4 regions of the Ancylobacter sp. TW_SC_1 genome follow, and region 3 is predicted to be linked to each of the others. Evidence: predicted binding sites of a transcription regulator. Region 3 holds the regulator's gene; each other region holds the start of a gene.
The links. The regulator LexA, encoded in region 3, represses DNA repair genes until DNA is damaged. The targets are predictions, from matches to a motif close to TGTTCNNNNTGTGTTCNG.

Region 1 (7,378 bases), 2.2 Mb from region 3:
CCTGCGAAGACACGCGCGTCACCCGCCGCCTGCTGGATCGTTACGGAATCGAAACACACCTCGTCGCCTATCACGACCACAATGCCGAACAGATGCGCCCGCGCCTTCTCGCCCGCCTGGCCGAGGGCGCGGTGGTGGCGCAGGTGTCCGACGCCGGCACGCCGCTGGTGTCCGATCCCGGCTACAAGCTGGTGGCGGCGGCGATCGAGGCCGGCCACCGCGTCATCCCGCTGCCGGGCGCCTCGGCGAGCCTTGCCGCGCTGGTGGCCGCGGGGCTGCCGACCGACCGCTTCTTCTTCGAGGGCTTCCTGCCGCCCAAGAGCGGCGCCCGCCGCACCCGCATCAGCGAATTGAAGACGCTGCCGGCGACGCTCATCCTCTATGAATCCGGGCCGCGCCTGCCCGAGAGCCTGGCCGATCTCGCTGCCGGGCTGGGACCGCGACCGGCGGCGGTGTGCCGCGAGCTTACCAAGACCTTCGAGGAGGCGCGGCGCGGCCCGCTCGACGCCCTCGCCGCCCATTACGCGGACCTCGGTCCGCCCAAGGGCGAGATCGTGCTGGTCGTCGCGCCGCCGCAGCCGGCGGAATCGTCCGAGGCCGACCTCGACGCGGCGTTGAAGACGGCGCTGGCCAGTCTCTCGATTAAGGACGCGGCGGCGGCGGTGGCGACCGCGACGGGCCTGCCCCGGCGCTCCGTCTATGCCCGCGCCCTCGCGCTGCAGGCTGGCAATGAGTGAGGTTCGGCGCGCCGCCTTCGCGCGGGGGATCGACGCAGAGGCCGCCGCCGCCGCGCTGTTCGAGCGTGACGGCTTCACCGTTCTGGCGCGGCGCGTGCGCACGCCGCGCGGCGAGATCGACCTCGTGGCGCGACGCGACGGGCTTCTCGTCTTCATCGAGGTGAAGGCGCGTTCCAGTCTTCATTCCGCTGCCGAATCGATCCTGCCGCGCCAGCGCCGGCGCATCGCCGGGGCGGCGGAGATCTTCCTCGCCCGCAACCCGGAACTCGCCGGGCTCGACATGCGGCTCGACGTGGTGCTGGTCGCGCCGAACGGCCCGCCAGTGCACCTGCCCGGCGCCTTCGAGGCGGAATGAGGGTTGCGCCGCCGGCGCCTCACCCGCGCCTCACCCGTGGCGCGGCGGGCCGCGAGGGACTAAACAGGAAACCGAATGCCGCCCGCCGGCACCCCGCCCCGCGGCTCCCTCATGACTGAGACGGACTTTCCATGAGCCTCAACGTCGCCGTCCAGATGGACCCGATCGACCGCATCAACATTGCGGGCGATTCCGCCTTCGCGCTGCTGCTGGAAGCACAGGCGCGCGGGCACGCGCTGTCCTACTACACCACCGACCGCCTCGCGATGCGCGACGGCGAGGTGTTCGCCACCGTGCAGCCGCTGGAAGTGCGCGACGTGAAGGGCGATCATTTCTCGCTCGGCGAGGCGAAGCGCGTGCGCCTCGACAGCTTCGACGTGATCCTGATGCGCCAGGATCCGCCCTTCGACCTGAACTACATCACCGCCACGCATCTGCTGGAGCGCATCCATCCCAAGACGCTGGTGGTGAACGACCCGGCCCATGTGCGCAACGCGCCGGAGAAGATCTTCGTCACCGAGTTCCCCGACCTGATGCCGCCGACGCTGATCACCCGCGATCTCGAGGAGATCAAGGCGTTCCGCGAGGAGTTCGGCGACATCGTCGTCAAGCCGCTCTACGGCCATGGCGGCGCTTCGGTGTTCCGCCTCACCCGCGACGACCTCAATTTCGGCTCGCTCTACGACCTGTTCGCCGTCACCTTCCGCGAGCCCTGGGTGGTGCAGCGCTTCATCCCCGAGGTGAAGCACGGCGACAAGCGCATCATCCTGGTCGACGGCGTCTTCGCCGGCGCGGTCAACCGCGTGCCGAGCGAAGGCGACCTGCGCTCCAACATGGTGCGCGGCGGGGCGGCGAAGGAGACCGACCTGACGGCGCGCGAGCGCGAGATCTGCGAGCGGCTGGGGCCGGCGCTGCGCGCGCGGGGCCTGCTCTTCACCGGCATCGACGTGATCGACGGCAATCTCACCGAGATCAATGTCACCGCGCCGACCGGCCTGCGCGCCATCCGCCGGCTTGGCGGGCCGAACATCGCGGAGACGATCTGGGACATGATCGAAGCCAAGCGGCGCTGAGGGACGACGGGGATCGTTCCGGATCCAGAACGAGAACGGCATCGCCTCGGTTTCGAGACGGTGCCGCGTGTCGTCAGCAAGTTCGGTGGGGTTAGTGGACGCTGAGCGTCACCAGCTCGTTCTGCATCGCGCTGGCGAGGGCCGCTTCGCGGCTGTCGGTCAGCATCATCGGCGTGCCGTCGGCGGCATGCAGGGTGAACAGCGTCAGCCCCGGCGCGAGGCGCGCCTGCGGAAACAGCTCGGCCGCCTCCTCGGAGCGAATCGTGCGCACATAGGCGATGTGGCCGCCGCCGAGATTGGCGAAGGCTTCCGGCGTCAGGGCGCCGGCCAGCGCAGAACCGGCGGAACCGGGGTCGATGTGGAATTCGTTGGTCATGGTCCGCGACTCCTTTTCGCAGCTGTCGAGACCGGCTTCGGGCTCCCTCATTCGTCGCTCGCTATGGCGATACGCCGAACGATGCGTTCCGGTTCCGGCCGGACCAGGTCGACCGAGAGAAGGCCGTTCTTCAGGTCGGCACCCAGAACCCGCATGCCATCGGCCAGCACGAAGGTGCGCTGGAACTGACGGGCGGCGATGCCACGGTGAAGAAACACCCGCTCCGGCTCCTCGGCCTGGCGGCCGCGGATGACGAGCTCCTTTTCCTCCACCGTCACCTCGAGCTGTTCCCGGGTGAAACCGGCAACGGCCAGGGTGATGCGGAGTCTCTCCGGCTGGTCCGGGGGAATCACCCGCTCCACATTGTAGGGCGGATAACCGTCCGAACCTTTCATGACCCGGTCGAGCGCCCGCTCGACCTCGTCAAAGCCGAGCAGGAAGGGGCTCGACAGCGAGGGAATACGCGACATGCTCCCAAAGTCCTCGTCTAGAAGCGACTTTGTGTGATGGGACCCGGTGAAGGCATCCCGTTGCGCTAGGATATGGGCGAAGGGGACGGGGTGCGCAAGGCAGGCCGGCGCGGCGGCGCGAAAAGGCCGTGCGCGATCGAATGGCCGGGCTAATGCGAAAACCTTGGGGGTACGGGGCGGCGGCGGACCACGCCGCGACCGGCGCAGCGGATCGCGGCGCGCATCGGTGTCACCAGCGATGGGGACGGGTTCAGGCGGCGTGACGCTCGCCATTCACCCCGAAATGATCGAGATAGCGCGGGCTGATGCGCTCGACCGGCAGCACGATCAGCACGTCGGTGGTGCCGAACTGGCGGTCGATGACGGCGCCGCGGCCGATCTGCGCGCCCAGGCGCAGATAGCCCTTGATGAGCGGCGGCAGCTCGGCGAGCGCCGCCTTGGCGTCGAGCGCTTCCACCGCCATCAGGTCCATCGCGGTGGCGCGGGGCGCCAGCGCGTTCGCCGACCATTCCGGATCGGTCGGCGCGAAATGGTGCAGGAAGGCGAGCGGGCGGGCGAGCTTGTGCGGATCGACGCCTTCCAGGCTGGCGCAACCGAACATCACGTCGATGCCGTGGCGGCGCACATAGGCCCAGATGCCGTGCCAGAGCAGCTCCACCGTGCGCTTGTTGCGGTAGGAGGCGAGCACGCAGGAGCGGCCGAGCTCCAGAAAACGCCGGTTCGGGTGACGCGCCAGCAGGGGCGCGATGTCGAACTCGCCGGCGGTGTAGAAGCCACCATGGCGCGCGGCGATCTCCTGCCGCAGCAGGCGGTAGGTGCCGACCACGCGCGGCACGCGCCGGCCGCGCACCGTGCTGCAGGAATCGTGGTCGAGCACCAGGAGGTGGTCGCAGAAGCTGTCGAAGGCGTCGAAATCGCGCCGCGCCAGGCGCATGGCGGCGGCCGGCGCGGCCGACATCTCCTGGTAGAAGACCTCGTAGCGCAGGCGCTGGGCGCGCCGCACATCGGCCGCCGTGACCGCGAGGCGGACTTCCAGCGCGCCGATCCGCCCGAGCGTCACCGGGCCGCGCTCGCCCCGGCTTGCGCGATGGCGCAGACCCGAATAGGAGCGCAGCGCGGGCATGAAGCGCGAGGGCGTGAAGGCGGCGGGCACCAGCCGCAGCGGCGCGGGTGCCATGCCATGGTCGGGACCAGCCGATCCGGGCGTGAGGGATTTCAGCCGCGCCGGCGTGAAGAAGCTGCGCAGGGCCGCCAGCCCGGGAGCCGCATAGGCGGCAACGCGTGCGCCCGGTGGCGTTTCGACAGTCCCGTCGGCGAGCATCTGCGTCATGAACGGCCCCTCACCCTCATCGCATTATAGCCTTTTATGACAGGAATCACATTTCTCAGACGCTCATGTGACAGCGCGACCGCATGACGTTGCGCACGGTCGCGCCGGCCGCGGCTGCGAGAGGCCTTTCGCAAGGGAAAGACGGAGCCTTCCGCCGGGAAAACCGCCGTGCCACCGGGCCGCGCCTGTGCATTCCGGATCGACGCTTCGCCGCCATCCGCGGCTCCCGTGCCGCCCGCCTCAGGCTGCGGCGGCGGCGCGGTCGGCGGCGGCGCGGTAGGCGAGCGCCTCGGCGAGATGACCGCGGCCGACCGATTCGGCGCCCGCGAGGTCGGCGAGGGTGCGCGCCACCTTGAGCACGCGGTGATAGCCGCGCGCGGAAAGCCGCATCAGCCGGGCGGCGTCGGCGAGCAGCGCCGAGCCCTGCGCGTCGGGTGCCGCGATATCCTCGAGGATCGGCCCGCTTGCCTCCGCATTGGTGAACAGGTCGGGCCGGCCGAGCGCCAGATAGCGCTCACGCTGGAGGTGCCGCGCCTCGGCGACGCGAACCGCGACGGCCGCGCTCGGCTCGGACGGCCCCGGGCGCACGAGGTCCACCGCCGCAACTGCGGGCACATCAAGATGCAGGTCCAGCCGGTCGAGGAAGGGACCCGACAGCCGCGCCTGATACTCGCTGGCGCAGCGCGGCCCGCGCCGGCAGCTGTGCCCGGGCTCGCCCGCCCGCCCGCAGCGGCAGGGATTCATCGCGGCGATGAGCTGGAAGCGCGCGGGATAGGCAACGCGGTGATTGGCCCGGGCGATCACCGCTTCGCCGGTTTCCAGCGGCTGGCGCAGCGAATCCAGCACCGCCGGGGCGAATTCCGGCAGCTCGTCAAGGAACAGCACGCCATTATGGGCGAGCGACACCTCGCCGGGCCGCGCCCGCATGCCGCCGCCGACCATCGCCGCCATGCTGGCGGAATGATGCGGCGCGCGAAACGGCCGGCGGCTGGTCAGCGCGCCGCCCTGCAGCGCGCCGGCGACGGAGGCGATCATCGAGACCTCGAGCAGCTCGGACGGGGTGAGCGGCGGCAGGATCGAGGGCAGGCGCTGCGCCAGCATCGACTTGCAGGCGCCCGGCGGGCCGCTGAGCAGCAGGTTGTGGCGGCCGGCGGCGGCGATCTCCAGAGCCCGCTTGGCGGTCTCCTGCCCCTTTACCTCGGCGAGGTCGGGCAGCACGCCGCCGCCGCTCTCCAGCCTCGGCTCGGGACGGCTGAGCGTCTGCCGGCCGGCGAAGTGATTGACGAGCTGGATCAGCGAGAGCGGCGCCAGCACCGGCATGTCCGGGCTTGCCCAGGCGGCTTCCGGCCCGCAGGCGGCGGGGCAGATCAGCCCATGGCCGCGCGCATTGGCGCCGATGGCGGCGGGCAGCACGCCGGCGACCGCGGCGATGCGCCCGTCGAGCGCGAGCTCGCCCACCACGGTGAAGCCGTCGAGCGCGTCCGTGGGGAGCGCGCCGATCGCCGCCATGAGGCCGAGCGCGATCGGCAGATCGTAGTGGCTGCCTTCCTTCGGCAGGTCGGCGGGAGCGAGATTGACGGTGATGCGCTTGGCCGGCAGGGCGAGGCCGGAGGCGATGAGCGCGGCGCGCACCCTCTCCTTCGCCTCGGTGACGGCCTTGTCGGCCAGGCCGACGAGGTTGAAGGCCGGAAGACCCGGGCTCACCTGGACTTGAACATCGACCGGGCGCGCCTCGACGCCCTCGAAGGCCACTGTCGCCACGCGCTGGACCATGCCCGCCCCCCGGCTCAGTCCGCGCGACGCCGTCACGGCCTCCGTCGCGGATGACGGCAGATTAAGGCGTCGCCACGCGACGTCAAGAACATTCAGGGAACAAATGTCCGGGTTTCTGCCGCAACGGAAACGAAAGGTCCGAGCCAGAGTTACGATAGAAAAATTCTATCAAGGAACGGAACACCCGAATTGATTTCGCTTCCGCCGCGTACGATCCTTACCTTTGGAAAATTCTAAAAGAAGGCCCGGGAGAAATGCCGCATTACGAACCCTGGAGCGAAGAGCGCGCCCGCGCGGTGATCGAGGAGTTCTCTCACCTCGAAGGCCCGCTGATGCCCATGCTCCATGCGGTGCAGGAGACGTTCGGCCATGTGCCGGACGCGATCGTGCCGATGCTGGCCGAGATGCTGAACGTCTCGCGGGCCGAAGTCCATGGTGTCGTGACCTTTTACCACGACTTTCGTCACGAGCCGGCCGGCCGGCATGTGCTGAAGCTGTGCCGTGCCGAAGCCTGCCAGGCGGCGGGCGGCGACGCGCTGGCCGACCATGCCGAGCACCGGCTCGGCTGCAAGCTGGGCGAGACCACCGCGGATGGCCGCGTCACGGTCGAGCCGATCTATTGTCTCGGCCTGTGCGCCACCGCCCCCTCGGCCATGCTGGACGGCCGCATCGTGGCCCGGCTCAACGAGCGTCGGCTCGATGCCCTGATCGAGGAGGCGCAGTCGTGACCACCAATTCCGTGACCATTCGCATCTACGTTCCCAAGGACGCCTGCGCCATCGCCTGCGGCGCCGACGAGGTGGTCGCCGCCATCGAGGCCGACGCGCTCAGGCACAAGCAGCCGGTCGAGATCGTGCGCAACGGTTCGCGCGGCATGCTCTGGCTGGAGCCGCTGGTCGAGGTCGTGACCGCCGAGGGCCGCATCGGCTATGGCCCGGTGGACGCGGGCGATGTCGACGGCCTGTTCGAGGCCGGCTTCCTCGCCGGCGGGGCGCACGGCCTGCGCATCGGCAAGCCGGAAGAGCACCCCTTCCTGGCCCGCCAGACGCGCCTCACCTTCGCGCGCTGCGGCATCATCGACCCGGCCTCCTACGCCGATTACCGCGCCCATGGCGGCTATCGCGGCCTTGAGCGCGCGCTGACGCTCGGCCCGGCGGAGATCATCGAGGAAGTCAAGAAGTCGGGCCTGCGCGGGCGCGGTGGCGCCGGCTTCCCGACCGCGATCAAGTGGAAGACCGTGGCGGACGCGAAAGGCGACCGCAAA
Region 2 (7,378 bases), 2.1 Mb from region 3:
ATATTATCCTGGGTGAGGGATGGTGATATGAGCGTAAAAGAATTTGTAAAGCCGTTCGTCCCGGATAGTTTGTGGAAAACAACACGTGAGTTCGTTAATAAAATACTACAACGCTTCGATCTTTCAAGTCTTTCATTTTCTACAAACGATTCCGTGAGCGACGATATATATCGTAAATATAGATATAAAGGAGATCTAGTTGATTTCTTTGCAGGAAACACAAGCGGGGTTGTCCATAAGTGGCACCATTACATTCCTCTGTATGATAGATATTTTGCAGATTTCAGAGGGAAGAATATAAGATTTTTGGAAATCGGGGTAAGCAAGGGCGGAAGCCTGGAGATGTGGCGAAAATATTTCGGCCCCGACGCGATCATTTATGGAATTGATATCGATCCGACCTGCCGGAAATTTGACGGGATTGCCGGGCAGGTGCGCATAGGATCGCAGGATGACCCGGCGTTCCTTCAATCCGTCATCGCCGAAATGGGTGGTGTGGACATCGTTCTCGACGATGGAAGCCACCACATGAAGCATATTCCCGTTTCATTGGAGTTCCTGTTCGGCCATTTGAATGATGGCGGGATCTATATGATCGAGGATCTGCATACGGCCTATTGGCGCGAATATGGTGGCGGATACCGCGCCAGGGGCAATTTCTTCAATTATGTCAGGGATCTGTTCGACGATATGCATCGCTGGTACCATGGACGGAAATTGATACATCCGACCGTCAGCGCGAATTGTACCGGCATTCACATTCACGATTCGCTGGTTGTTCTTGAAAAGGGAACCGTATACCAGCCAGTTCATTCGCATATTGGTGCGTAGTCTGTTCCGTTGCTTGCGGGAGGCGCTGCGGTTCGCCCGGCGGCATGGGCCGCCATGACGCCGAAGAGGCCGCGGCGCGGGTGGTCGCGGCGGATCGGTTCGTCCTGATCGGGACGGGCCTCAGATGCGCTGGGACAGCGCCGGGGCGATGGCGCGCGCTTCGGCCAGCAGCGCCGTGACGATCGGCGTCATCGGCTCGCGGTCGAGCACGACGAGGCCCATCTGGTGCAGCACCTCCGGCCCCTCGATCGGGATGGAGCGGATGCTGGCGGGGAAGGCGAACACATCGGCCAGCGTGTTGGCGACGACGCTGGCCCATTTGCCGGTGCGCACATGCGAGAGCAGCGCGATGGTGGAATTGGCTTCCAGCATGGGCGCGACCGCGTGGCCGGACTCGGCGAGCTGCTTGTCGACGATGCGGCGGTTCTGCATGTCGGGCGTCAACAGGCACAGCGGCACCTGGCCGATCTCCGCCCATGTCACCTTGGCGCGGTCGCCGAGCGGGGCGTCGGCGGAGGTGAGGAAGCGGTAGCCCTCGCGGTAGAGCGGCACGGTCTTCACCCGGCCGAGCGGATCATTGTCGAGATAGGTGATGCCGGCATCGGCCTCCAGATTCTCGATCAGGCGCAGCACTTCGTTGGAACTGGCCGAGATCAGGGTGAAGCGCACATCGGCGTGTTTCTCGTGGAAGGGCGTCGTCAACTCGGACAGCATCGGCATGGCGGTGGGGATGGCGGCGATGCGCAGATGGCCGGCGAGGCCCTTGCGCATGCCGGCGATCTCCTGGCGCATGGCGCGCACGTCGCCGATCACCCGGCGCGCCCATTGCAGCGCGCGCTCGCCCTCCGGCGTGAAGCCGATGAAGCGCGAGCCGCGCTCGACCAGGCGCACGCCGAGCTGCTCCTCGAGCTGCTTGAGGCCGGCCGAGAGGGTGGGCTGGGTGACGCCGCAGGATTCGGCGGCGCGGCCGAAATGGCGTTCCTTGGCGAGGGCGAGCAGAAGTTCGAAACGGTCGATCACGCGGGACGCTTCCTGACGCGGGCACGATAGAAGGATTCTATCAGACTATCAGAAAGCGCAGCGTCTGCGAATTGGAGGGATTAAAGGCGGGCGCGCTATTCCGCCGCGCCGCGCAGGCCGAGCGGGGTCGGCAGCAGGTCGGTCATCGGCTCGTCGGCCGGACGCACTGCGCCCTCGAATTCGAGCTGCTCGATGCGCGCGCCGCGTTTGGCCACCTTGTCGGCGGAGGTGAGCGCCTGCGCCACGTCCTCGTTCACCTGGCCGAAATGCTTCTGCAGATTGCCGACCCGGTCGCGCAGGCGGATCACGTCGGCGACCAGCTTGCCGCATTCGGCGCGGATGAGATCGGCCTGCTCGCGCATGCGCGCATCCTTGCAGATGGCCTGCACCACCTGCACCGCCAGCATCAGCAGCGATGGCGAGACGAGGATGACGCGGGCGCGGAAGGCCTGCTGGATGACGTCGTCGAAATGCTCGTGCAGTTCGCCATAGACGGATTCGGAGGGCACGAACATCAGCGCCACGTCCTGCGTCTCGCCGCTGACGAGATAGCGTTCGGCGATGTCCTTCACATGCCTGCCGACATCCGCCTTCAGCCGCGCCTCGGCCGGCTTGCGGGCTTCCGGCGTCCGCGCCTCGCGGAAGGCGGTGACGGCCTCCAGCGGGAACTTGGAATCGACCAGCAGCGGCCGCTTGTCGCCGGGCAGGTAGATCGCGCAGTCGGCGCGCCGTCCGCTGGACAGCGTGTGCTGGAAGGCGAAGCTGTCGCGCGGCAGTGCGTCCGAGACGATCGCCTGCAGCCGCCCCTCGCCAAAGGCGCCGCGCGCCTGCTTGTTAGAGAGCGTCTCGCGCAGGCTCATCACCTGGCCGGAGAGCTCGCCCAGGCTCGCCCGCGCCTGGTCGACCAGGGCGAGGCGCTCATTGAGCTTGGTGAGATTCTCGTGCGTCGCCTCGCTGGCCCGCGCGAGGCTCTCGCCCATGCGGTGGCTGGAGGCGTCGAGCCGCTCCGCGACGGCGCGGGCGAGATCGCCCTGGCGCTGCGCCAGCACCTCGGTCATGGACTGCATGCGGCCGATGGTTTCCGCTTGGGTACGGGCGAGTTCGGCGAGCCGCTCCTCCATCTCGTCGGCGCGGCGGGCCTGCTCGTCGGCCTCGGCGGCGTTCTGCCGGGCACTGCGCGAGACCGCGCGCAGGACCGCCATCAGCAGGAGGAAGGCGAGCGCGGCCGCGCCGGCGAGCGCCTGCGCCAGCGTCACCGGATGCGAGCCGAGAACGACGAGAACCTGATCCATCCTGCCCTTCTAGCAGATTCGGACAAGGGCGCGAACGTAGCGTGAACACGTTGCCTTTTCCGCGCAAGCTCTCCGTTGACCGCGGACGGGGCAACGCTTATCTGGACGGCATGTCAATACGCCCTCTCGTCATCATCCCGGATTCCCGGCTGCGGCTGATCTCCGACCCCATCGTGCGGGTCGACGCCCGCGTGCGCGCCATCGTCGAGGACATGTTCGAAACCATGTACGACGCGCCGGGCATCGGGCTGGCGGCGGTGCAGGTCGGCATCCCCGAGCGCATCGTCACGGTCGATCTCGGCCCGCGCGAGGCCGAGGAGCAGGATGGGGGAGAGGAGAAGGGCAACGGGAAGGCCGGGGAGAAGCGTCCCCTCGCGCTGATCAATCCGGAGATCATCGCCGCTTCCGACGACATGTCGGTCTATTCGGAAGGCTGCCTGTCGATCCCGGAATATTATGCCGATGTCGAGCGTCCGGCCAGCGTGCGGGTGCGCTACATGGACCTCGATGGCGAGATCCGCGAGATCGACGCCGACGGCCTGCTCGCCACCTGCGTGCAGCACGAGATCGACCATCTCAACGGCGTCTTGTTCATCGACCACATCTCCAAGCTCAAGCGCGACCGCGTGGTGAAGAAGTTCACCAAGCTCGCCAAGGACAGGGAGCGCGACGGGGTCTGACCCCGCCGCCGATCGCTTCGCCCTTCGCTACCCACCGGGAGTTCTCATGCGCATCGTCTTCATGGGCACGCCCGATTTCGCGGTGCCGACGCTGGCCGAGATCGTCGGCAGCGGTCACGAGGTGGTCGCCGCCTATACGCGCGCGCCGGCCGCTGCGGGGCGGCGTGGGCTGGAAACGGTGCCCTCGCCGGTGCATCGCACGGCCGAGCGGCTCGGCATTCCGGTGCTCACGCCCGCGACGCTGCGCACGCCGGAAGCCGCCGCGACCTTCGCCGCGCATGAGGCCGATGCCGCCGTGGTGGTGGCCTATGGGCGCATCCTGCCGCAGACCATCCTCGATTTGCCGACGCTCGGCTGCCTCAATCTGCACGCCTCGCTGCTGCCGCGCTGGCGCGGTGCCGCGCCGATCCAGCGTGCCGTGATGGCCGGCGACGCCGAGACAGGCGTCGCGGTGATGAAGATGGAAGCCGGGCTCGACACCGGCCCGGTCGGCCTCGTCGAGCGCGTCGCCATCGGCGCCGACATGACGGCGGGCGAACTGCATGACCGGCTGATGAGCGTCGGTGGCGACCTGATGGTGCGCGCGCTGGCGGCGCTGGAGCGCGGCGCTCTGTCCTTCACGCCGCAGCCGGAAGAGGGCGTCACCTACGCCGCCAAGATCGACAAAAGCGAGACCCGCATCGACTGGTCGAAGCCGGCCGGGGCGGTGCACGACCATATACGCGGCCTTTCGCCGTTTCCCGGTGCCTGGTTCGACCTTGCCGGCACGCGGGTGAAGGTGCTGCGCTCGACGCGGGTGGAAGGGGAGGGCGTGCCCGGCACGCTGCTGGACGACCGGCTCACCATTGCCTGCGGCGAGGGCGCGGTGCGGCTCGTGGAGGTGCAGAAGGCGGGCAGCCGGGCCCTGGCGGCCGACGAGTTCCTGCGCGGCAGCGACCTTTCCGCGGGCACGGTGCTGGCATGAGCGCGATCCGCCCGCTTAATCCGGACGATTACGCGCTCTGGCTGCCGCTCTGGCAGGCCTATCAGCGCTTCTATGAGGTCGACCTGCCGGCGGAGGTGACCGGGACCACGTGGCGGCGCCTCAACGATCCCGCTGAAGCGGTGCATGGAGCTATCGCCGTCGACGCGGACGGGCAGGCGGTGGGCCTGGCCCATTGGCTGTTCCACCGCTCGACCTGGGCGGTGGGCGATGTCTGCTATCTGAACGACCTGTTCGTCGATGGCGGCCAGCGCGGCAAGGGGCTCGGCCGGGCGCTGATCGGCCATGTCAGGGCCGACGCGGCGGCGAAGGGCAGCTCCAAGGTCTATTGGCTGACCCACGAGACCAACACCGCCGCGCAGCGGCTCTACAACGCCGTCGCCGAGCGCACCGGCTTCATCCAGTACCGGAAGCTGACCGGCTGCTGAGGGGCACTGCGCACCTGCCGCATCGGCGCCGCATCCCCGGCGCCCGCCCGCGCCGCATCCGTTGCCGCCACGCGCGAGAAAGTCGTCGTACCGACAGGCCGGGTCATCCAAGGGGCATCAGCCGTCAGGCGGCACCGATCTCATTGCGGAATCTGTGCCAGGTGCGGCCCCGTATCGGTATCGACCACGGCGGGCTTGGAGGCGTCCACCAGACCGTCCCAGCCACCGCCCAGAGCCTTGTTGAGGGAAACGTAGTCGGTCGCGATCGCGACGCGACTCTCGATCAGCGCATCCTCGGCCGAATAGAGCGAGCGTTCGGCATCGAGCACGTCGAGGAAGCTCGACGAGCCGCTTTGGTAGAGCGAGCGGGCCAGTGAAGCCGCCTCGCGATAGGACGAGGCGGATGCAGCGAGCTTTCCGGTTTTGATCCGCTCCTGCGCCAGCGAGACGATGGCGTTCTCCACATCCTCCAGCGCCGTCAGCACCGAGGCGCGGTAGGCGAGAAAGTACTGGTCGCGCTGCGCCTCGGACACCTCCACGGCGGCCTTCAACTGGCCGCCATTGAAGATCGGCACGGTCAGGGTGGGGCCGAAGGACCAGCCGATGGAGGACCCTTGGGCGAGATCGCCGAGCTTCAGGCCGGACGTCGAGACGCTGCCCGTCAGGCTCACGCTCGGATAGCGGGCAGCCTCGGCCTGGCCGACCTTGGCGGTATATTGCGCCAGCTGGCGCTCGGCGAGGCGCACATCGGGCCGGCTCAGCAGCACGTCCGCCGGCACGCCGGTCGCCATCGGAAAGCGTGGCGTCGGTATCGGCGCCACGCGTTTCATTCGCGCGGCAAGCGCCGTTGGTGGTTGCCCCGTGAGTACGCTCAAGCGATGCACCGAGGCGGCATAGGCGGCTTCCAGCTCCGGAATGTTGGCTTCGGTGCTGCTTGCCTGACCCGTGGCATTGGCGACATCCATGGCCGACGAGGCGCCCGCTTCGAACTTCCTCTGCGTCAGCGCTGCGGTCTCGCGCTGCGACGTGGCGGTGCGCCGGGCGAGCGCGATACGGGCCTGATAGCCGCGCGCCTCGACATAGTTCCCGACGACATCGCCGATCAGGGTCAGAAGGGTCGCGCGCAATTCTTCGTCGGCGGCATCGAGACCGTAGCGCGCGGCCTCGACCGCCCGGCGATTGGCGCCGAACAGATCAAGCTCCCAGCTGGCGTCGAACCCGGCCTGATAGGAGGCATAGGGGCCGCTGACCGTGACATCGCCGCCGCTCGAGACATTCGATCCATCATCGGCGCGCGTCGCCGAGCCGCTTGCGGTGACCAGCGGCAACAGCGTTCCGATGGCCTGACGATGGGTGGCGCGGGCCTCGCGGATCTTCGCCTTGGCGGTCGCGACATCCAGATTGCCCTCGACCGCCTCCTTGACGATGTCGTTGAGCGCCCGATCGCGCAGCCTCAGCCACCATTGTGACAGCTCCGCCGGCTTGATCGGCTCGGCTTTTCGAGAAGTGCCCCATTGTGTCGGCAGCGGCTGGAACGGCGTCTGGTAATCCGGCCCCACCGCGCAGCCCGCCAGCCAGGTGCCGGCCAGCAGCACGACGCCAAGCCGGGCGGCCCGCGCGGCGGATCGGGTGATCAGGGCATGTTTCGTCATCGTCATCGCGGTCCATGTCGAAAGCCTGCCGAAGCGGCCGGAACTAGTTTGAAGGGAAGGAAGCCGTCGGCTCGGGCGCGGATGCCGGCCTTCCAGCCGGATCGGGCGTGGCCCGGCCACCGGATATCCGGCGTACCGCGACGAACAGCAGCGGCACGAAGAACACGCCGAGCGTGGTGGCCGCGATCATGCCGCCCATCACACCGATGCCGATGGCGTTCTGCGCGCCCGAGCCGGCTCCGGTCGCGACGGCAAGCGGGGTAACGCCGAGGATGAAGGCGAATGACGTCATCAGGATCGGCCGAAGCCGCTGACGCGCGGCCTCCAGGGTCGCCTCGACCAGCCCCATGCCGGCGGCCTGTCGTTCGATCGCGAACTCGACGATGAGAATGGCGTTCTTCGCCGCCAGCCCGATCGTCGTCAGCAGTCCGACCTTGAAGTAGACGTCGTTGGTCTGGCCGAACAGCAGTGCCGCCAGCAGGGCGCCGAAGAT
Region 3 (7,378 bases):
TCAACGCGGCGGCGGCGCTGGTCGTCGCCGGCAAGGTGGACGAGCTCGGCGCAGGCCTCGACATCGCCCGCGCCAGCCTGTCGGGCGGCCATGCGGAAGCTGCCCTCGACCGCCTGATCGCGGTCTCCGCCCTCGCGGCGGCGGAGTAGGAGCGCGCCATGGCCGACATTCTCGAACGGATCGGCGCCTACAAGCGCGAGGAGATCGCGGTCGCCAAGCGCGAGCGTCCGCTCGCCGAGGTGCGCGCGAGCGCCGAGGCCCAGCCCGCCACGCGCGGCTTTCTCCGCGCCATCGAGGCGAAGATCGCGGATCACCGGACCGCGCTCATCGCCGAGATCAAGAAGGCGAGCCCGTCCAGGGGACTGATCCGTGCCGATTTCGACCCGCCGGCGCTGGCCCGGGCCTATGAGGCCGGCGGCGCGGCGTGCCTGTCGGTGCTGACCGACAAGCCGTCTTTCCAGGGCGCGCCGGAATTTCTCGTCGCCGCGCGCGCCGCCTGCGCCCTGCCCGCCCTGCGCAAGGATTTCCTCTACGACACCTATCAGGTGTTCGAGGCGCGGGCCTGGGGCGCGGACTGCATCCTCGTCATCATGGCCTCGGCCGACGACGCGCTGGCGCTCGACCTCGTCGAGACCGCGCACGGGCTCGGCATGGACGCGCTGGTGGAAGTGCATGACGACGCCGAACTCGACCGCGCGCTGAAGCTCCCGGCCCGGCTGGTGGGCATCAACAACCGCAATCTGCGCAATTTCGAGGTGACGCTGGAAACCTCCGAGCGCCTCGCCCCGCGCATCCCGGCGGACCGCGTCATCGTCGGCGAAAGCGGCATCTTCACCCCCGACGACATCGCCCGCCTCGCCCGGGTGAACATCAACAGCATCCTCGTCGGCGAGAGCCTGATGCGGCAGCCCGACGTGGCGGCGGCGACAAGCGCGCTGCTGGCGCCCTCCGCCCTCGCCCGCGCGGCCGGCTGAGCGATGACCGACGAGCCCCGCCTCACCCATCTCGACGCCACCGGCGCCGCCAACATGGTCGATGTCGCCGACAAGGCCGCGACCGACCGCGTCGCGATCGCCGAGGGCCAGGTGCGGATGGAAGCGGCCACGCTCGACCTGATCCTCTCCGGCAACGCCAAGAAGGGCGACGTGATCGGCACGGCGCGGCTCGCCGGCATCATGGCGGCCAAGCGCACGCATGAGCTGATCCCGCTCTGCCACGCGCTGCTGCTGTCCAAGGTGGCGGTCGAGATCGAGCCCGACACCGCCCTGCCCGGCCTGACCGTGCGCGCCACCGTCCGCACCACCGGCCGGACCGGGGTGGAGATGGAAGCCCTGACCGCCGTCTCCGTCGCCTGCCTCACCGTCTACGACATGGCCAAGGCGGTGGATCGCGGCATGCGCATCGAGGCGGTGCGGCTGCTTGAAAAGTCCGGCGGCCGCTCGGGCCACTGGCAGGGCGAATAGCGGAGGCGCACATGGCCCTGATGCCGGTCGAGGAGGCGCTGGCGCTCCTTCTCTCCGCCGCCCGCCCGCTCGACGGCGAGCCGGTGCCGCTGGAACAGGCCGCGGGCCGCGTGCTCGCCGCCCCCGTCATCGCCCGCCGCACCACGCCGGGCGCCGACGTCTCCGCCATGGACGGCTACGCGGTGCGCGCCGAGGATGCCGCGCGCGTGCCCGCCGACCTCACCCTGATCGGCGAATCCGCCGCCGGCCGCCCCTTTCGCGGCCATGTCGCGCCGGGCACCACGGTGCGCATCTTCACCGGCGCCGTCGTTCCCGAAGGCGCCGACGCCGTCGTCATCCAGGAAGACACCGCCCGGAACGGCGCTGTCGTCACCATGACCGAGGTGACAGCGCCGGGCCGCCACATCCGCCGCGCCGGCGGCGATTTCGCGAGCGGCGAGACGCTGCTGGAAGCCGGCCACCGCCTGCACGCGCGCGATCTCGCGCTCATCGCCGCCGCCGACGTCGCGATGGTGGACGTCGCCCGCCGCCCGCGCGTCGGCCTGCTCTCCACCGGCGACGAGCTGGTGCGGCCGGGCACCGGCGCCGAGGCGCATCAGGTCATCGTCTCCAACATCTATTCGGTCGCCGCGCTGGCGCGTTCCGCCGGCGCCGAGGTGACCGATCTCGGCATCTTGCCGGACGACATGGCGGCGACGCAGCAGGGCGTGCGCGCGGCGCTCGACGGCGGTTTCGACGTGCTGGTGACGACCGGCGGCGCCTCGGTCGGCGACCACGACCTCATCGCCCCCGCCCTCACCGCGCAGGGCGTCGCGCTGGCGGTCCACAAGATCGCGCTGCGCCCCGGCAAGCCGCTGATGTTCGGACGCGCCGCCGGCCCGCGCACGCTGGTGCTCGGCCTGCCGGGCAATCCGGTCTCCGCCCATGTCTGCGCGCTGCTGTTCCTCGCGCCGCTGATCAAGACGTTGCAGGGCCTGACGGTGCCCGCGCGGCCGCAGCTGAAGCCGGCCCGGCTCGGCGCCGAGGTGAGGGCCAACGAGCAGCGCATGGACTTCCAGCGCGCCGAGATCGTGGGTCACGAGGACGGGCTGCCGGTGGTGCGCCCGCTCCCCGTGCAGGACAGCTCCATGCTGCGCAACCTCGCCCGCGCCGACGTGCTGCTGGTGCGCCGCCCGCACGCGCCGGCCGGGCGCGCCGGCGACCCCTGCGAAATTCTGCCGTTCGAGGATTGACCGCGGCCGCGCCTGCCTGTGTGCTCAATGCAATGACCGGCAGGGGCAAAGGGCGGCGGATGGACATCAACGATCCCGAGGTGCTGGACGAGGTCCGCGCCGTGTTCGACCGCTACGAGCGGGCGCTGGTCGGCAACGACGTGGCCGGGCTGGATGATCTGTTCTGGGATCATCCCAGCACCATCCGCTATGGCGGGGGCGAGATTCTCTACGGCATCGAGGCGATACGCGCCTTCCGCGCCGCGCGCTCCCCGGTCGGGCTGGAGCGCACGCTCGAGGGAACCGTGATCACCACCTATGGACGCGACATGGCCGTCGCCTCCACCCTGTTCCGCCGTGCGAGCGCGCCCGGCCGGCTCGGCCGCCAGATGCAGACCTGGATGCGTACGCCGGAAGGCTGGAAGGTCGTCGCCGCCCATGTCAGCATCATCGACGATCCGGCCGCCCCGTGACCCATCCCCGCGCCTACCTGCGACGGACCGTGAAGGGCGGGGCTTGGTGAAGCCCGGCGGGGCCGCTAATGATGCATGAGGCGGAGATGGTCCTGGCTCTGTTCGTTCTGGTTTCGTGTCGCTCATGTCGGTGCTGCCCATCCGTTTCCCGCTCGAACCGCCCGCCGCAGTCGGACGGCGCGGGCGCGTGACGCGCGCCGAGGAGCTGCGCATGCAGCTCGCCGACGAGATCACGCGCGGCCTGCTTCCCCCCGGAACGGCGCTCGACGAGACCGCGCTCGCCGGACGCTTCGGCGTGTCGCGCACGCCGGTGCGCGAGGCGCTGCGCGAGCTGACCGCCTCCGGCCTCGTCGACGCCCGCCCGCATCGCGGCGCCGTCGTGGCGCGCCCGAGCGTCGAGCGGCTGCAGAACATGTTCGAGGTGATGGCCGAGCTGGAGGCGCTGTGCGCCGGCCTCAGCGCGCTCAACATGACGCCGCAGGAGCGCCGGCAGCTTGAGCAGTTGCATGCCGACATGGGCGAGCTGATGCGGCAGGGCGACTTCACCACCTATCGCGAGGCGAACGAGCAGTTCCACACCTCGATCTATGCCGGCAGCCACAACGACTATCTGATCGAGATCACCGTCGGCACGCGCCGGCGCCTCTCGCCCTTCCGCCGCGCGCAGTTCCGCGCGCTCGGGCGCCTCGCCCTGTCGCATATCGAGCATGACCGGGTGACGACCGCGATTCTGCGCGGCGACCGCGACGGCGCGGCGAGCGCCATGCGCAGCCACATCGCCATCGTCCACGACGCCTACGAGCAGTACGCCCAGACCGTCTGATTCGCCCGCGCGACCCGCCATTGGCGCCTCTGGTGCCGCCCGGCCGGCGAAATCCGGCCGCGCGCCGCCGGCTTTTCACGTCGCGCCGGACATTTAGCGATCCCTTTACCCATTGTGGAACACAATAAGAACGGATAGTCTTTTGTTCGTGATTTGTTTCATTCCGGCAACGGCCGGCAGACGGGGTTCTCCGTATGCTCACCCGCAAACAGCATGAGCTGCTCCTGTTCATCAATGGACGCCTCCAGCAGGACGGCGTGCCGCCTTCCTTCGAGGAAATGAAGGAAGCGCTCGACCTGCGGTCGAAGTCCGGCATCCACCGGCTGATCACGGCGCTGGAGGAGCGCGGCTTCATTCGCCGCCTGCCCAACCGGGCGCGGGCGCTCGAAGTCGTCCGCCTGCCGGAGGACGCGCAGCCGCCCAGGCCCGCCCGCCCCTTCGCGCCGAACGTCATCGAGGGCAATCTCGGCCGGGGACGCCCGCCGGTCGAGGACGAGGACGACCGGCGCGTCGTGTCGGTCCCGGTCATGGGCCGCATCGCCGCCGGCACCCCCATCTCGGCCATCCAGTCGCGCGACCACACGATCAGCATGCCGCCGGAGATGCTGTCGGGCGGGGAGCACTTCGCACTAGAGGTGCGCGGCGATTCGATGGTCGAGGCCGGTATTCTGGACGGCGATCTGGCGCTGATCCGCAAATGCGATTCGGCCAATACCGGCGAGATCGTCGTGGCGCTGATCGACGACGAGGAAGCGACGCTGAAGCGCCTGCGCCGCAAGGGCGCCTCGGTGGCGCTCGAAGCCGCCAACCCGGCCTATGAAACGCGCATCTTCGGCCCGGACCGCGTGCGCATCCAGGGCCGGCTGGTCGGGCTGTTCCGCCGCTACTGAGCCTGCTCTTCGGCGGCCGGTGAGCGCTCGGCGGGCCCGGTGGCAGCGGCGCCGGATATACCGACATCCGCGCGGGGCGGTGTTTCATCGCCTTCCGCATCCGCTGCGCTCACGCCGGCATCCGCATCTTCCGCATCGCGCCGGTGCGCGGATTCTTTTCGAACACGGTCGGCGTCCGGCCCGGCGCTGGAAGCCGCTCCGGCTCGCGGCATGACCTCCCGTGCATGGACAGGGATGCGAGGTTCCGGCGGTTTCGGCTCCCAGGGTCGTGTGCCCGCGGGCGGTCGCGCCGGCACGATGCGCCATTCGCCCTCCGCGGTGAGATAGCCGGCCAGTCCGCCGATCGCGCGGCGGTCGTCGCGATGGATCACCGTGGCGGCGCAGGCGTCGGGCGGGGCGAAGGGCGTCACCAGCACGGCCGCGAGGCGGCAATCATCCTCCAGTGAATCGCGCTGGCGCGACAGCGCCACGAGCCCGCCGCCCGGCAGCGGCAGGGTGCAGCCGAGCGGATCGCAGGCGCCCCCCCGCGTGAGATCGGCGCTGCCGACGCGGGCGCGGTCGCCATCGGCGTTCAGCCATTGCTCCACGGCGAAGCGGCTGGCGACACCTTTGTCGCCGTCGCCCATCACCATCAGGCGCCCGTCCCGCCCGCGCACCGCCACCGTCCGGGCCTGCGTATCCACCAGCAGATCGGGCCGCGGCTCGGTCGCCGCCGCCCAGATGCCCGCGGCCGCGCAAGCCGGCGCCAGCAGGACCAGCCGGGTGCGGGCGAGGCAGAGCACCACAAGCGCGAGGCTGAACAGGACGAGGCTCGCCATCGGCATCGCCGGCAGGCCGCGATCGGCGCCGGGCAGGCCCGCGACGACGTCGGAGACGCGCACCATCACGTCGAGCCCCCAGCCCATGCCCCGCCAGGCGACGTCATCCCAGCCGAACGGCATCAGGATCGCGCCGGCCAGTCCGGCCGGCATCACGACGAAGGACACCGCCGGCATCGCGGCGAGATTGGCGACGAGGCTCAACGGTGCCAGCCGCTGGAAATGGAACGCCGCGAAGGGCGCGGTCGCCAGTCCCGCCGCGAGCGAGGCGAGAACGAGCGCCGCGAGGTAGCGCGCCGGGACGCCGAGCCAGCGCGCGAGGCTCCCGCCGCCCGGCGGCGCGCCGATGAGATGGCCGAAGCGCTCATAGGCCGCCACCAGGCCGAGCGTCGCGGCGAAGGACATCTGCGCGCCGGGATCGAGCACCGCCCACGGCGCCAGGATCATCAGGACGAGGCCCGCGACCGCCAGCGTCCGCAGGGTGAGCGCCGGCCGCCCCATCACCACACCCGCCAGCACCAGCAGCGTCATCACATAGGCGCGCTGGGTCGGCACCGCCGCGCCGGACAGCATGAGGTAGAAGGTCGCCGACAGCAGGGCGGGCAGCGCCGCCCAAGCCTTGATCGGATGGCGCAGCGCCAGCTCCGGCACCAGCGCGAGCAGCGCCCGCGCCAGGAAGAAGACCGTGCTCGCCACCAGCGCCATGTGCAGGCCGGAGATGGACAGGACGTGCGAGAGCCCGGAGATGCGCATACTCTCCTCGATCGGCTCCGCCACCGTGTCGCGCAGCCCGGTGACGAGCGCCACGGCCACGCCGCCATTCTCGCCCGGCAAGGCCGCGCGGATCCGCGTCGCGATCGCCCGGCGCGTCCCGTCGAGCCAGGTGGCGATCGCCAGCCCCCAGGACGGCGGATAGGGCGGCGGGCTGGCTTGCGCCTTGCCGAGCGCGTAGCCGGTCGCGCCGATGCCCTCCAGCCAGATCGCCCGGCCGAAATCATAGCCGCCGGGATAGGCCGGGCCGGGCGGCGGCCCGAGCGTCGCACGCACGCGCACATGGGCGCCGACGGCGGGGGGATCGCGCCCGGGCAGCGTCACCCGCACGCGGGTCGGCGGCTCGGTGAGCGGACGCCCGAAACCGGTCACGGCGAGGGTGATGCGGCTGCCGCGCGGGCGCTGCTCGGCCGCCTCGACGAAGCCGCTCACCTCGACCGCGTTGACCGCCTCGCCGAGCAGCGGGTGCGCCATGCGCTGCACCTGCAGGCCGGCTATTGCGAAGCCGGCGGCCATCACCGCCAGCAGCGCGAAAAGATGGAAGCCGAAAGGCTTTTCACGCGCCAGCACGGCGAGCCCGGCGAAGGCTGCCGCCGGCACGAGCCCGGCATAGAGCAGGGGTTCGTGCGGCGCGCCGAAATACAGCGCCGCCCCGGCGGCGAAGCCGATGGGCAGGAAGAGAAATCCGCGCCGGTCGTCGAGCTCCCGCGTCAGGGCACCGGCCAGCCACCCGCCCAGCGCGGCGGCCGGCACGCGCGGCCAGCCATGGGAGGCGGCGCGCAGCGCCGGCCCTCCGGCCGCGAGCACGGCCGCACGCGCCGCCGCGCGCGACGTCGCACGCGTCCGCCCTCGCGCGGACGCGCCTTCGCCCGGTCGGTGCTGCTGCGGCGTCTGCATGCCGTCAACGCCCCTGCCCCCGCCGCCCGCGC
Region 4 (7,378 bases), 1.3 Mb from region 3:
CGGCGAATGCCCAGCATGGCTGCTGAGGGGACGCGTCCGTCATCAACCGACCGACTCTGTCCAAACTTGGGCGATCGACGTCGGACCGCTCCCGCAGCCGCCCGATACAACACCGTATTAAGGTTAATGCCGGGTTAGCGTTGCCGCATCGCAACAGAAATAGAGGGTGCCGTGCTACCGACGCCGCGCCTCAGGGCTGCGGCGCCTCCCCCTGCGCCGCCTTCATGGCGGCACGCAGCGCGTCGGGAATGCGGCGGGCGCGCCCCTGCGCCACAAAGGCCACCTTCACCCTGCCCTCGACGATGAGTTCCTCGCCGCGCTTCACCTTCTGGGCGAGGGTGATGGAGGCGCCGGCGACCTCGACCGGGCTAGTGTGAACCTCCAGCACGTCGTCGATGCGCGCCGGGCGCACGAACTGCAGCTCCATCGAGCGCACGACGAAGGCAAAGCCCGGCGCCTCGGCCAGCGCCTCGCCGAACAGTTCGCCCTGCACCACGCCGATCAGGCGCAGATGGTCGGAGCGGGCCCGCTCCATGAACTTCAGGTAGTTGGCGTGGTAGACGATGCCGGAAAAGTCCGTGTCCTCGTAATAGACCCGCACCGGCAGCACATGGCCACCGGGCACCAGCCGTCCCGCCAGATGCAGGAAGGGATCGGCTTTCAGGACATCGGGAGACAGGGGATCGGGGCGCTCGTTCATGGCGCCCCTCATAAACGAGACCGCGCCGCAAAAAAAGAACCGCGCCCCTTGCGAACCAAGGGGCGCGGCCGGAAAGCGTCGAAATCGCTCAGCTCTGCGGGTCGGCGGACGGCTCGGGCGCAGGCGCGGGGCGGTTGCGGCGATCGGTCATGAACTGATCGAACTCCGCCTTGTCCTTGGCCTGCCGCAGGCGGTCGAGGAAGGACCTGAAATCCTTCTGCTCGTCCTCGAGCCGGCGCAACGTCTCCTCGCGATATTCGTCGAAGGCGCGATTGCCGCTCGGGGGGAAACCGCGGCCGAAGCGGCCACCGAAATTGCGAAGGGCGCCCGCGCCCTCCTCCTGCCAGCGGCCGAAGCCGCGCCTGCCACCGCAAAACATCCGTCCACTCCCTATGGTGAAAGCCAGGATCGCCAAGCCCAGGGGCCACCAGGCCATGAAGCCGAGGACCGTGAGGGCGATCCAGGCGGGTTTGCCGTAACTGTCGAGCTTTTGCGCAAGCTCCATGGCGTCCGCTCCTGGGTTCAAACCGGACGGCCGAGGCCGCGTCGGTTAATGTTAAATACATTTACATAGGTAGGTACAGCCCCGCCGCTTGTCAATAATCCACCCATCAAAATCGGAATGCCGCCATCGGCCGCCTGGGCGCCGCCTCAGTCCGCGGGCGCGCCAAGGCCCCGGAGATAGACGAGGAATGCGGCCTCAAGGAGGTCGTCCGGCTCCATCGGCAGCTTGCGCCGCGAGCCGTCGGGGCGGCCGAACAGCGAGGCGACGCCGTGCGCCAGCGCCCAGGTGTGCAGCGCCACCATCAGCGCCGGCGGGCGGCCCGTCGCCGGCATGGAGGCGACCAGCACATCGGCCGCCTCGCGCAGCACGCCGAAGGCGCGCTGGCTGGCCTGCGACAGCGCCGGATGGGCTTCGCTGGGCAGGCCGGATTCGAACATGGCGACATATTCCGCCGCGTGCTGGCGGGCGAAGGCGAGATAGGCCCGCCCCATGCGCTCATAGGCTTCGACCGGCGTCGGCCGCCCCTCGTTCCAGCCCGCCTCCAGCGCCTTGGCGAAGTGCTCGAAACCATCCGCCGCCACCGCCGCCAGCAATTCGTCGCGGTCGCGGAAATGCCGGTAGGGCGCGGCCGGGCTGACCCCGGCGCGGCGCGCCGCCTCGGCGAAGGTGGCGCCGACGGCGCCCTTCTCCGCGATCAGCTCGAGCGCCGCCTTCATCAGGGCTTCCCGCAGGTTGCCGTGATGATAGCCGCGCGATTCTCCGCCGTTCCGGGACCAGCTCATGTGAAGGGGACTTACATCACGCCGGAGGCCGCGTCGATGGCGCGGCGCGCAAAGGGTCTAATCCTCGCCCTCGTCGAACAGCGGCATCTGGTTGACGCTCGACGGCGCGGCCATGCCCAGATGCTTGAAGGCGTGGGCGGTCAGCACCCGGCCGCGCGGCGTGCGCTGGAGAAAGCCCTGCTGCACCAGATAGGGCTCGATGATCTCCTCGATGGCGTCGCGCGGTTCGGAGAGCGCGGCGGCGATGGTCTCCACCCCTACCGGACCACCGCCATAATTCATCGCGATGACGGTGAGATAGCGCCGGTCCATCTGGTCGAGCCCCAGCCCATCGACCTCGAGATGGCCGAGCGCATGGTCGGCGGCGGCGCGGTCGATGATGTCCCTGCCGCCCACCAGCGCGAAGTCGCGCACCCGGCGCAGCAGCCGCCCGGCGATGCGCGGCGTGCCGCGGGCGCGGCGGGCGATCTCGCGCGCGCCGTCCTTCGAGATAGGGATGTTGAGCACCCGCGCGCCGCGCGTGACGACCAGCTCCAGCTCGTCGACGGTGTAGAAATTGAGCCGGATCGGGATGCCGAAACGGTCGCGCAGCGGCGTGGTCAGCAGCCCCGAGCGCGTCGTCGCCCCGACCAGGGTGAACTTCGACAGCGAGATCTTCACCGAGCGCGCCGCCGGGCCCTCGCCGATGATGAGATCGAGCTCGTAGTCCTCCATCGCCGGATAGAGGATTTCCTCCACCGCCGGGTTGAGCCGGTGGATCTCGTCGATGAACAGCACGTCGCGTTCTTCGAGATTGGTCAGCAGCGCCGCGAGGTCGCCGGCCTTGGCGATCACCGGCCCGGAGGTCGAGCGGAAGCCGACGCCCAGCTCGCGCGCCACGATCTGCGCCAGCGTGGTCTTGCCGAGCCCCGGCGGGCCGACGAACAGCACATGGTCGAGCGCCTCGCCACGCGTCTTCGCCGCCCGGATGAAGACGTCGAGATTGGCGCGCGCCTGCTCCTGCCCGACGAACTCGGCGAGGTTCTGCGGCCGCAGCGAGGCCTCCGCGAGGTCTTCCTCGCGCTTGTCCGGGGCGACGAGGCGCTTGGCGTTCACTTCGCCAGCTCCTTGAGCCCGAGCCGGATCAGCCGGGCGGTATCGGCCTCTTCACCGGCCTCGCGCAGCGCGCCGGCGATGGCGGCGCTCGCCTGGAGCGGCGCATAGCCGAGATTGACCAGCGCCGAGACCGCGTCCGCCACCGGCGCGGGGGCCTTGCGATCCTCGAGCTGGGCGGACAGGCTGGCCACCGCCGGATCGACATCGGCGAAGCCTGGCGCCTTGTCCTTCAGCTCCGCCACGATGCGCGCCGCGACCTTGGGGCCGACGCCGTTGGCGCGCGCCACCATCGCCCGGTCGCCCAGCGCCACCGCATTGGCGAGTTCCGACGGGGAGAGCGTCGAGAGCACGTTCAGCGCCACCTTGGAGCCGACGCCCTGCACGTTCTGCAGCAGCAGGAACCAGCTCTTCTCGGCCGGCGAGACGAAGCCGTAGAGGCGGATCATGTCCTCGCGCACGAAGGTCTCGATGAACAGCGTCGCCGCCTCGCCGGCGGCCGGCAGCGCCTGCAGCGTGCGCCCCGAGCAGTGCACGAGATAGCCGACCCCGTGCACGTCGAGGATCACATGGTCGTCGCCATAGCTGTCGACGACCCCCTTGAGCTTTCCGATCATCGCACGCCCACCCGCGCCTTCATGGCCGCCATTCCGCGATGCTGCGCATGGGTGACGGCGACCGCAAGCGCGTCCGCCGCGTCGTCGGTCTCGAAATCCGCCTGCGGCAGCAGCACCTTCATCATCATGCGGATCTGCGCCTTCTCGGCGCGGCCGGCACCGACCACGGTCTTCTTGACCAGCAGCGCCGCATATTCGGAAACCGGAATCCCCGCCAGCGCCGGGGTCACCATCACCACGCCGCGCGCCTGGCCGAGCTTGAGCGTCGAGGCCGGGTTGACGTTGACGAAGGTCTCCTCCACCGCCGCCTCGTCCGGCGCGAAACGGCGCAGCACCGCCATCAATTCGGTGTGGAGACAGGCCAGCCGCTCGGCGAGCCCGCCCTCCTCCGGCGGCATCACCGTGCCGCAGGCGATGTAGGTGAGCCGCGTGCCGACGGACTCGATCACCCCCCAGCCGGTGCGGCGGAGGCCCGGATCAAGCCCGAGAATGCGAATCGGAGACGGCGCCATCCCCTAGGGCGTACCCGAACAAAGGACGAACGCCTAGGGGCGAAGCGGCACGGGATGGCCCGGCGGGGCCGGGATGCCATTCATGGTTGACGAAGCATTGACGGCGCCGCCGGACTAGCGCCGCCCGCTGAGCGCGCCGCTCGCCAGCACCACGCCGATGCCGGTCGCCACCACGCCGATAATGGCGGCGGTGTCGGGATGCTCGTCGAGCACCGGCACGGCCAGCAGCGCCGCCAGCGCCGGCACAAGCCCGGTAAAGGCGGCCGCGCGCGAGGAACCGAGCCGTTCGATGGCGACGCCATAGGCGACGAGCGCGATGACGCCGGACAGCAGCCCCTGCATGAGGAGCTGGAACAGCACCTCCCGGCCGTAACCGCTCGCCACCGCCCCGATCACGCCGGGCAGACCCCAGGGCGTGAGCAGGACGACGGACCACAGCCCGGCGAGCCCGACGATCTGCGTGGGCTTCATGCCGGTGCTGCGGAAGACGACGGTGCTGAAGGCCCAGAGCGTCGCGCCCGTCACCAGCAGGAGATGCCCCCGCCAGGCATCGTCCTGCGGAAACAGCACGCCGCGCCCGCCGAGCGTGAGCACGCCGAGCGCGATGGCGGCGAAGCCGAGCGCCCGCAGCCACCCCAGCCGCTCATGCAGGAACACGACGGAGACGAGCGCCACGATCAGCGGCATGGTGCCCGGCAGCAGCGGCCCGACATCCGCCGCCGGCACGAAGCGCATGGCGTTGCCGACGATCAGGAAGAAGAACGCCCCCAGCCCCATGAAGCAGACGAGGAACGGCTTCAGCCCCTTTCGGGGAATGACGCCGACCTGCCACCAGGCGGGCGCCAGCACGACCGCCGGCACCACGAAGCGCAACCAGCCGACCGTCGCCGGCGACAGGTGGCCGTGCACGGCATGGCGGGTCGAGACGATCCAGCCACCCCAGATGGTGATGGCGAGCAGCGCGCAGGCAGCGCCGACGACGCGGTCGGAAAAGCGAGGAACATCCGCGGCGCCGAGCGCGGCCTGGGAGATGGGCTTGTCCATGATCGGATTCCGGCCGCCGTGGCGGCGCAAAGAGAGAGGGGCCGCCGGGCGGCCGAGTCGGGCTGAATGTGGCGCCCGCGACCCGTGAGCGCAAATGCGTTTTGCGAATGGCCACGTTCGCGAAAGATGATGGATCGGCGCGTTCGATCGCCAACCGTGTTGACGACCCATGGCGGCGGAGCTAGGTCTCGCCGCGCACGCCACGACGACGTGCCGCCCTCCCCGGTTCCCCCATGCCGTTCGATCCGGCCCTCGTCTGGGCCCTGCTCACCGCGCTCATCGCCGGCGTCACCCGCGGCTTCTCCGGCTTCGGCGGCGCGTTGATCTTCGTGCCGCTGGTCAGCGCCGCCTACGGCCCGCGCGTAGCGGCGCCGTCGCTGCTGGTGATCGACACCCTCATGACGTTGCCCTTCCTGCTTCCGGCGCTGCGGGCCTGCATCTGGCGGCAGGTGGCGCCGCTCGCGGCCGGCGCGGTGCTGGCGGTGCCTGCCGGCGTGTGGGTGCTGGAGCATACCGATCCGCTGGTGCTGCGCTGGGGACTGGCGCTGCTCGGCCTCGGCCTGCTCGTGCTGCTGGTGTCCGGCTGGCGCCACACCGGCCGGCACAACCTGCCGACCACGCTCGGCGTCGGCGCCATCGCCGGCTTTTGCGGCGGCGCGGCGCAGATGTCGGGGCCGGCTGTGGTGGCCTACTGGCTCGGCAGCGGCCAGCCCTCGGGACTGGTGCGCGCCAATCTCTTCGGCTTCTTCGCGCTGGTGACGCTGGCGAGCGGGGCCGCCTATGCGGTGAGCGGCATGTTCACCGCCGAGGTCGGCCGGCTCAGCCTGCTGCTCGGGCCGGCCTATGCGCTGGGCCTGTATGCCGGGGCGCGCGCCTTCCGCGGCGCCTCGGACCGGGCCTACCGCATCGCCGCCTATTGGGTGATCGCCAGCGCGGCGGTGCTCAGCCTGCCATTGTTCGACATGCTGCTCGGGCGCTGAAGACGCTTCTTCACGATACGGTCATCCCGGCCGAGCGCGGCGAGAGCCGGGATCGCGCGATGTGCCCCCTGCCCGCGATCCCGGATCGGCCTTCGGCCGTCCGGGATGAGGTTCATTCCACGATGAAGGCTCAGTCGCTCATCTTGGCGACGAAGGCGTCGGACAGCTCGAAATTGGCATAGACGTTCTGCACGTCGTCATTGTCGTTGAGGTTGTCGACGAGGCGGATCAGCTTCTCGGCCACCTCGTCGTCCACCGCCACAGTGTTCTGCGGGCGCCAGACGAGGCCGGACTTGCGCGGCTCGCCGAATTTCGCTTCCAGCGCGCGGGCGACCTCGTGCAGGTTCTCCACCGAGCAGACGATCTCGTGGCCGTGCTCGTCCGAGGTCACGTCGTCCGCGCCCGCCTCGATGGCGGCTTCCAGCATGTCGTCGGCCGAGGCCTTCGCGGCGTCGAACTCGACGGTGCCGATGCGGTCGAACATGAAGGAGACGGCGCCGGTCTCGGCCAGCGCGCCGCCGGACTTGGTGAAGTAGGAGCGCACTTCCGAGGCGGTGCGGTTGCGGTTGTCGGTCAGCGCCTCGACGATGACGGCGACGCCGCCCGGGCCGTAGCCCTCATAGCGGATCTCGTCGTAATTCTCGGAATCGCCGCCCAGCGCCTTCTTGATGGCGCGGTCGATATTGTCCTTGGGCATGTTTTCCGCGCGGGCGGCCAGCACCGCGGCGCGCAGGCGCGGGTTCATCGCCGGATCGGGCATGCCGAGCTTGGCGGAGACGGTGATTTCACGCGCCAGCTTGGAGAACAGCTTGGAGCGCACCGCGTCCTGCTTGCCCTTGCGGTGCATGATGTTCTTGAATTGCGAATGCCCGGCCATGGCCGCCTCCACGTCACACCGGGCGGGCCTGTGGCCCGGCCCTGTCCGAATGCCTGAAACAAAAGGGTGCGCGGCTTATAGGCGAGAGGGCGGGCACGCGTAAAGCGGGGGCGCTACCAGAAGGACGGCACCACCGGCTCCAGCACGCCGCCCAGGCGCACCGGCGCGACCTCCACGGCCCGGCCGGCCGCGTCCGTCTCCACCGCGAGACCCGACAGCGTACCGGGACCGGTGGCCGGCTCGAAGCGCGAGGAGCCGATCTTGCGGGT

Region 1: the regulator LexA is predicted to act here: its motif matches at 6,199-6,216, upstream of AC1PZ7_RS02905 (YifB family Mg chelatase-like AAA ATPase).
Region 2: the regulator LexA is predicted to act here: its motif matches at 3,174-3,191, upstream of AC1PZ7_RS00415 (DNA recombination protein RmuC).
Region 4: the regulator LexA is predicted to act here: its motif matches at 4,223-4,240, upstream of ruvC (crossover junction endodeoxyribonuclease RuvC).

What each region holds. Positions count from the first base shown of each region.
Region 1 is NZ_CM166365.1:631,097-638,474, reverse strand. It holds gene rsmI (16S rRNA (cytidine(1402)-2'-O)-methyltransferase) at 1-737, shown strand, start outside; gene AC1PZ7_RS02930 (YraN family protein) at 730-1,092, shown strand; gene gshB (glutathione synthase) at 1,224-2,165, shown strand; gene AC1PZ7_RS02920 (BQ00720 family protein) at 2,257-2,541, opposite strand; gene AC1PZ7_RS02915 (Hsp20 family protein) at 2,589-3,011, opposite strand; gene olsB (l-ornithine N(alpha)-acyltransferase) at 3,262-4,341, opposite strand; gene AC1PZ7_RS02905 (YifB family Mg chelatase-like AAA ATPase) at 4,582-6,114, opposite strand; gene AC1PZ7_RS02900 (formate dehydrogenase subunit gamma) at 6,369-6,842, shown strand; gene AC1PZ7_RS02895 (formate dehydrogenase beta subunit) at 6,854-7,378, shown strand, end outside.
Region 2 is NZ_CM166365.1:82,841-90,218, reverse strand. It holds gene AC1PZ7_RS00425 (class I SAM-dependent methyltransferase) at 28-831, shown strand; gene AC1PZ7_RS00420 (LysR family transcriptional regulator) at 952-1,851, opposite strand; gene AC1PZ7_RS00415 (DNA recombination protein RmuC) at 1,947-3,143, opposite strand; gene def (peptide deformylase) at 3,254-3,823, shown strand; gene fmt (methionyl-tRNA formyltransferase) at 3,870-4,787, shown strand; gene AC1PZ7_RS00400 (GNAT family N-acetyltransferase) at 4,784-5,233, shown strand; gene AC1PZ7_RS00395 (efflux transporter outer membrane subunit) at 5,374-6,891, opposite strand; gene AC1PZ7_RS00390 (efflux RND transporter permease subunit) at 6,929-7,378, opposite strand, start outside.
Region 3 is NZ_CM166365.1:2,830,471-2,837,848, reverse strand. It holds gene trpD (anthranilate phosphoribosyltransferase) at 1-149, shown strand, start outside; gene trpC (indole-3-glycerol phosphate synthase TrpC) at 159-974, shown strand; gene moaC (cyclic pyranopterin monophosphate synthase MoaC) at 978-1,463, shown strand; gene AC1PZ7_RS13090 (molybdopterin molybdotransferase MoeA) at 1,475-2,695, shown strand; gene hpxZ (oxalurate catabolism protein HpxZ) at 2,755-3,147, shown strand; gene AC1PZ7_RS13080 (GntR family transcriptional regulator) at 3,272-3,970, shown strand; gene lexA (transcriptional repressor LexA) at 4,165-4,860, shown strand; gene AC1PZ7_RS13070 (ComEC/Rec2 family competence protein) at 4,854-7,256, opposite strand.
Region 4 is NZ_CM166365.1:1,507,263-1,514,640, reverse strand. It holds gene ybgC (tol-pal system-associated acyl-CoA thioesterase) at 191-700, opposite strand; gene AC1PZ7_RS06960 (DUF2852 domain-containing protein) at 789-1,205, opposite strand; gene AC1PZ7_RS06955 (TetR/AcrR family transcriptional regulator) at 1,352-1,987, opposite strand; gene ruvB (Holliday junction branch migration DNA helicase RuvB) at 2,045-3,082, opposite strand; gene ruvA (Holliday junction branch migration protein RuvA) at 3,079-3,696, opposite strand; gene ruvC (crossover junction endodeoxyribonuclease RuvC) at 3,693-4,208, opposite strand; gene AC1PZ7_RS06935 (DMT family transporter) at 4,323-5,252, opposite strand; gene AC1PZ7_RS06930 (sulfite exporter TauE/SafE family protein) at 5,486-6,232, shown strand; gene AC1PZ7_RS06925 (YebC/PmpR family DNA-binding transcriptional regulator) at 6,363-7,109, opposite strand; gene AC1PZ7_RS06920 (TIGR00282 family metallophosphoesterase) at 7,223-7,378, opposite strand, start outside.